DNA from 2 places in the Pseudomonas sp. McL0111 genome. Region 1 is predicted to be linked to the other one. Evidence: riboswitches for the same ligand, from Rfam matches in the RefSeq annotation. Region 1 holds a riboswitch; the other holds the start of a gene.
The links. Region 1 has a riboswitch for cobalamin ahead of ACTWLJ_RS22545 (CbtB domain-containing protein). Riboswitches for the same ligand answer to the same signal wherever they lie in the genome.
Positions count from the first base shown of each region.

Region 2: it holds a riboswitch for cobalamin, as region 1 does, so the genes downstream of both, cobO (cob(I)yrinic acid a,c-diamide adenosyltransferase) here and ACTWLJ_RS22545 (CbtB domain-containing protein) in region 1, are expected to answer to the same signal.

Region 1 covers NZ_CP199585.1:4,969,282-4,972,679, forward strand. Annotated here, with positions in the region: gene cobW (cobalamin biosynthesis protein CobW) at 1-577, opposite strand, end outside; cobalamin riboswitch at 679-889, opposite strand; cobalamin riboswitch at 1,076-1,295, shown strand; gene ACTWLJ_RS22545 (CbtB domain-containing protein) at 1,416-1,613, shown strand; gene ACTWLJ_RS22550 (CbtA family protein) at 1,625-2,332, shown strand; gene ACTWLJ_RS22555 (cobalamin biosynthesis protein) at 2,329-2,742, shown strand; gene cobM (precorrin-4 C(11)-methyltransferase) at 2,835-3,398, shown strand, end outside.
Region 2 covers NZ_CP199585.1:6,083,672-6,087,069, reverse strand. Annotated here, with positions in the region: gene ACTWLJ_RS27430 (PQQ-dependent sugar dehydrogenase) at 1-577, opposite strand, end outside; gene ACTWLJ_RS27425 (hypothetical protein) at 644-1,228, opposite strand; cobalamin riboswitch at 1,391-1,621, shown strand; gene cobO (cob(I)yrinic acid a,c-diamide adenosyltransferase) at 1,703-2,314, shown strand; gene ACTWLJ_RS27415 (cobyrinate a,c-diamide synthase) at 2,311-3,398, shown strand, end outside.

The DNA of each region.
Region 1 (3,398 bases):
TGGTCTGGTCGGCCTTGTTGAGGATGACAAGGTCAGCGCTTGCCAGTTGGTCAGCGAACAGTTCATGCAGCGGCGATTCGTGATCGAGGTTCGGGTCGAGTTTGCGCTGGGCATCGACCTGATCCGGGAATGCGGCGAACGTACCGGCGGCAACTGCCGGGCTGTCGACCACGGTGATCACCGCGTCAACGGTGCAGGCGCTGCGGATTTCCGGCCACTGGAAGGCCTGGACCAGCGGTTTTGGCAGGGCCAGACCCGAAGTTTCGATCAGGATATGGTCGAGATCACCGCGACGCGCGACCAGTTCACGCATCACCGGGAAGAACTCTTCCTGGACCGTGCAGCACAGGCAGCCGTTGGCCAGCTCGTAAACGCGGCCAACGGCCTCTTCTTCGGTGCAACCGATGGTGCATTGCTTGAGGATTTCACCGTCGATGCCGAGTTCGCCGAACTCGTTGACGATCACCGCGATGCGGCGGCCCTGAGCGTTGTCGAGCATATGCCGCAGCAACGTGGTTTTACCCGAACCGAGGAAACCGGTGACGATGGTGACGGGGAGTTTGGCCAGTGTTTTCATCGCGATGCCCTTTGGCAAGGTGGCGGGCAACGGGACGAGGACCGGCAACGCGGTCGCGCCTGCCAGAAGAGTTCGCCACCGGATCACCCCGCCCGGTTGTAGTGAGAATCTGTGACGAGGCAGGTCTCCTGGCTGACGGCGTTCAGGCATTGAGCCTGGCATTCACTGCGCCTTCCCGCCGGCTCTTTGCAGAGCCTGGCAGTGGCGTGGCAGCGAACATCGCCGTTCACAGTTGCGGGGGCAGCCGCGGCTTGAACCGCGTTCCCTTCTTAGCTTCGACAGTGTCGAAGAACCTCGAATGCGCAAGGCTACGCATCGCTTGGGAGCGGGTCAATGTCCAAGCGAGGTTCGTACCGACTGGAATGACGCCTTCGCGAGCAGGCTCGCTCCCACAGGTAGCGCTTTCCAATGTGGGAGCGAGCCTGCTCGCGAAGGTAGCGACTCGGTTTCAAGACGAACGCCCATGTCAATTTGACTCAAATCCCCCGCCCATGGTCTCCTGTGCGCCTTGTTACGGGTGCCCTTTACTGGGTGAAACGGGAAACCGGTGAATCATGTGCTTTACTCAAGCGCATGTCAGTCCGGTGCTGCCCCCGCAACGGTAAGCGAGCGAAGCGTCAGATCCACTGTGCCGAAGGCATGGGAAGGTGATGCTTGCAGGTCGGCTGAACGCCAACCCCTCGTGAGCCCGGAGACCGGCCCGCAACACACAGTGCGCGAAATCGCCACTGAACATAACAACCCGCGGTGGGCGGGCGCTGTTTGAACCTCTGCGTGCCCGGCTCGCAGGGGTTTTCATGCGCTCTACCTGTCCGCTGACACTTCAGAGGGAAGCGCCATGTCGATCATCAGCAGCACCGGCAGCAACACGGACAAAATCTCCAGCACTACCACCCTGAGCCAACGCCTGATCGCCGCCATTGGCGCGTCGATCCTCGGCGCCTGCCTAGTGTATTTCGCCGGTTTCTCGCACATCGAAGCGGTACACAACGCCGCTCACGATACCCGCCACAGCGCCGCGTTCCCGTGCCACTGAGACCTGCCGACATGATCAAGCGTATTGCGCAAACCGCAGGTTTCACCGGTCTGCTGGCCGCCCTGCTTCTCACTCTGCTGCAAAGTTTCTGGGTTTCGCCGCTGATTTTGCAGGCCGAGACTTACGAAAAATCCGAACCGGTTGCCGTTGAAGTCCACGAACACGCCGCTGGCGCCGTGGCTGCGCACACTCACGACGCCGAAGCCTGGGAGCCGGCGGATGGCTGGCAACGCGTGGTCTCGACCACCGGCGGCAATCTTGTCGTAGCGGTCGGTTTCGCCTTGATGCTCGCGGGCCTCTATACCCTGCGCGCACCGACCAAAACCTCCCAGGGCCTGCTTTGGGGTCTGGCCGGTTACGCGACTTTCGTTCTGGCTCCGACGTTGGGCCTGCCGCCTGAATTGCCGGGCACTGCCGCAGCGGATCTGGCCTCGCGACAGATGTGGTGGATCGGCACTGCAGCGTCCACGGCTGTCGGCCTGGCGTTGATCGTGTTCAGTCGTCACTGGCTGATGAAGATCCTCGGTGTGGCGATTCTGGCAGTGCCGCATGTACTCGGCGCGCCACAACCGCAAGTGCATTCGATGCTGGCGCCGGAAGCGCTGGAAGCACAGTTCAAAATCGCCTCGCAGTTGACCAACATCGCGTTCTGGCTGGCCTTGGGCCTGATCAGCGCGTGGTTGTTCCGCCGCAAAAATCCTGGTCAATACCACGCATGACCGATGCCAGCGCAGCGCCGACCTTTGTGGTCGGCCTGGGCTGCCAGCGCGGCTGCCCCGTCAGCACGTTGCGCGCATTACTCGATCAGGCCTTGCAGGCCCATCGCATCGACCTTCAGGCGATCAAGGCCTTGGCCAGTATCGATCTGAAACGCGACGAACCCGGATTGCAGGAACTCGCCGCACAGTTGGCGTTGCCGCTGTTGTATTTCAGCAGTGAAGAACTCGCCAGTTATCAGGCGCGACTAAGCCATCATTCACAAATCGCCTACGAGCGAACCGGTTGCTACGGTGTCGCCGAAAGCGCCGCTCTGGCACTGGCCGAACAGCTGATTCAGGCACCGGCAAAACTGCTGATTTCCCGGCAAAAGTACGCTCAGGCAACGCTGGCATTGGCCGGCGCCGCGTAAAACCCCGATAATCTGCGCCATTGATCATGAGCATTCTTCATCTGAGTGCCCTGTGAAGCGCCACCCTGCCCTGTTTTTCGAAGGATTCAACGATGACCGTCTACTTCATCGGCGCCGGCCCCGGCGACCCGGAATTGATCACCGTCAAAGGCCAGCGGCTGATTCGCAGTTGCCCGGTGATCATCTACGCAGGCTCGCTGGTACCCGAGGCGGTGCTGGAAGGTCATCAGGCGGAAACGGTGGTCAACAGCGCTGAATTACATCTGGAACAGATCATTGATCTGATCAAATCCGCCCACGCCAAAGGACAGGATGTGGCGCGGGTGCACTCGGGTGATCCGAGCCTGTATGGCGCGATCGGCGAGCAGATTCGCTATCTGCGCGAGTTGGACATTCCTTTTGAAATCATCCCCGGCGTGACGGCCACTGCCGCTTGCGCAGCGTTGCTGGGCGCGGAACTGACCCTGCCGGATGTGTCGCAAAGCGTGATTCTGACCCGTTATGCCGACAAGACCGCGATGCCGGCTGGCGAGGAACTTGGCAGCCTCGCGCAGCATGGCGCGACCATGGCGATTCATTTGGGGGTCAATCATCTGGAGAAGATTCTCGCCGAATTGCTGCCGCATTACGGCGCGGATTGCCCGATTGCAGTGATT
Region 2 (3,398 bases), 1.1 Mb from region 1:
TAACCTTGATCGGTTGCGTCTTGATCTCGGTCGCGCCCGGCTCGTAGCGAAAGCGCAGCAAACGGTCGGTGTCGGCGACGTACAGGTCATTACCGACCAGAGTCATGCCGAACGGTGAATTGAGGTTTTGCAGAAACACGGTGCGGGTCTCGGCCACGCCGTCGTGATCGGCATCGCGCAGCAAGGTGATGCGATTGGCGCTCGGCACGCCGGCCCCTGCCTTGCCCATGACTTTCTTCATCACCCAGCCACGAATGCCGCTGCTGTCGTCGGGTTTCGGCGGAGCATTGGTTTCCGCTACCAGTACGTCACCGTTGGGCAGCACATAAAGCCAGCGCGGATGATCGAGGCCTTCTGCGAATGCAGCGACTTGAGTGCCTGCCGCTGCGGTCGGTTTGCCGCCCTCGGGCCAGCCGATCGCTGGAGCGATGTTTACCGTCGGGATCAGGGTTTTGTTCGGTTCGGGCAGTTTGGGGGACGGGCCGGTGCCGTCGGAGACTTGCAGGCTGGAGGATTCACCACAGGCGGCGAGCCCTCCGGCGAGGGCGATGACGAAAACGAGCTGGGGGTTGCGCATTGCTGATCTTCCCTATGAATGCATTCCTAATCATAGAGGACCACGCAAGCCCGATGGTTCAACTGCTCAACCGCGCGCCTCTTTGAACAGTACGGCGATGCCCGGGTGATAGTTGCCCGCTTCGCTGCGCAATTTGCGGTAGGCGTAGGGGAAGTACCAGGCGACGGCGCAGGTGTGTTCCTTTTGCAGGTCGTCGACCATGTCTTGCAGCTCTTCCGGGCTGGCGCTGTGTTGAGCCTTTTGCGGCGCGACGAACAGGCAGCCGAGCTTCAGATCACTGGCGAAGCTGATGCGTTTGGCATCGCTGGTGATGTCCAGCAACGCTTGGGTCAGGTTCAGATTGTTGACCCGTGGCCAGCGCTGCGTGGCCTGAATGAATGCACGATCCTCGCTGCCGGCGAGAAACAAATCGGCGCGCACATTGCGCTCGCCGTCTTCATTCTGTTTGCGGGTGGCAGTCTGTTCCAGCGTCACCAGTTCGGCCATCCATGCCGCTGCCGAGAGCAAGCCGAGGTTGGCTTTTTCGTCGTGCCAGTAAGGCGTGTCGCTGTCGCCGCGCACGGCGTTGTAACGGTCAATACAGTCAAACCAGCGTTCAAGCACCGGGCGCAGGAATTCCAGGCGCGGATTGCTGATGATCATGCCTTGCATCGTAATCATCCTTATTGTTGTGATGTGCTTTTCAGATAAAGCATGGCTCTTTGATATCACTTGTAACAGTGTGGCACAAGATTGGCGTCAGATAATTGATCGGCGGCAGTTATTCGCCCGATGGCCGCCTCTTTAATTGACGCTCCACCCCCAACCCTCTAACCTTCGCGGCTTGTTTCAGGTGCTCTGTGACCCACGTCGACAGAGTGAAACAGGGAAGCCGGTGAGGGTTGTCTTCAGACGAAGAACAATCACGATCCCGGCGCTGCCCCCGCAACGGTAAATGAGTGAAAACTGCGCATCGAGCCACTGTGTCGAAAGACCCGGGAAGGCGTGCAGACTGGCGAATCGCCGCTCATGAGCCCGGAGACCGGCCTGATCCATCCAGCGGCATCACGGTGGGCGATGCCAGGCTTTTTGCCGTCTATTCTTGTGCCTGCCCGCCGTTATCCAGCCTCAACGGAGAGCTCCCCCATGACTGATTCCCCCGAGCGTGACGAACGCCATCTGGCGCGTATGCAGCGCAAAAAAGCCGTGATCGACGAACGCATCGCCAATTCGCCTGACGAGTGTGGCCTGGTGCTGGTGTTGACCGGCAATGGCAAAGGCAAAAGCAGCTCGGCGTTCGGCATGCTCGCCCGCGCCATGGGCCACGGCATGCAGTGCGGTGTGGTGCAGTTCATCAAGGGCCGCAACAGCACTGGCGAAGAACTGTTCTTCCGCCGCTTTCCCGAGCAGGTGCGTTTTCATGTGATGGGCGAGGGCTTCACCTGGGAAACCCAGGATCGCCAGCGTGATATCGCCGCCGCCGAAGCCGCGTGGGAAGTGTCCCGCGAACTGTTGCGTGATCCATCCATCGGTCTGGTGGTGCTGGATGAGCTGAACATTGCGCTGAAGCACGGTTACCTCGATCTCGATCAGGTGCTCAGCGATTTGCAGGCACGTCCGCCGATGCAGCATGTGATCGTCACCGGGCGTGCGGCCAAACCGGAAATGATCGAGATGGGCGACACGGTCACTGAGATGGGCATGATCAAACACGCCTTCCAGGCTGGCATCAAAGCGCAGAAAGGCGTCGAACTTTGAATCAATCACGTCACTGCCCGGCGGTACTGATTGCCGCGCCGGCCTCCGGTCAGGGCAAGACCACCGTCACCGCAGCATTGGCCCGATTGCACCGCAATCAGGGGCGCAAGGTTCGCGTCTTCAAATGCGGGCCGGATTTTCTCGATCCGATGATTCTCGAGCGCGCCAGCGGTGCGCCGGTCTATCAGTTGGATATGTGGATGGTTGGCGAGCAGGAAAGCCGTCGCCTGTTGTGGGAAGCCGCAGGCGAAGCAGACCTGATCCTGATCGAAGGCGTGATGGGTTTGTTCGACGGTACGCCGTCGAGCGCCGATCTGGCGCGGCATTTTGGTGTGCCGGTGCTCGGCGTGATTGACGGCACTGCCATGGCGCAGACTTTTGGTGCATTGGCATTGGGGCTGGCGCGTTATCAGCCGGACTTGCCGTTCGCCGGAGTGTTGGCCAATCGTGTCGGCACCTTGCGCCATGCGCAACTCCTCGAAGGCAGCCTCACCGAAGGTTTGCGCTGGTACGGCGCACTGTCGCGGGAAACCGGAATCGAACTGCCGAGCCGCCATCTCGGTCTGGTACAGGCCAGTGAGCTTAACGACCTCGACGTGCGCCTCGATGCCGCTGCCGAAGCCTTGGCGAGCAGTTGCGAGGTAGCGCTGCCACCAGCGGTGGAATTCGCCGCGCCGGACGTACTCGTCGCCGAGCCATTGCTGGCTGGCGTGCGCATCGCCGTTGCCCGTGATGAAGCGTTTGCCTTCACCTACGGCGCCAGTCTCGATCTGCTGCGGGCGATGGGCGCTGAATTGAGCTTCTTCTCGCCGATCCGCGATACGCAATTGCCTGATGCCGACAGTCTGTATCTGCCGGGTGGTTACCCGGAATTGCATCATGTTGCGCTAGCGCAGAACACTGCGATGCTCGACGCAATTCGTGCGCATCACGCCGCTGGCAAACCGTTGCTAGCCGAGTGCGGCGGCATGCTTTATCTGCTCGATTCGTTGACTGATGTTGAGGGCACTCGTGCCGAACTGGTCGGCTTGCTGAGCGGCGATGCGGTGATGCAGAAACGTCTGGCGGCGCTGGCGCTGCAAGC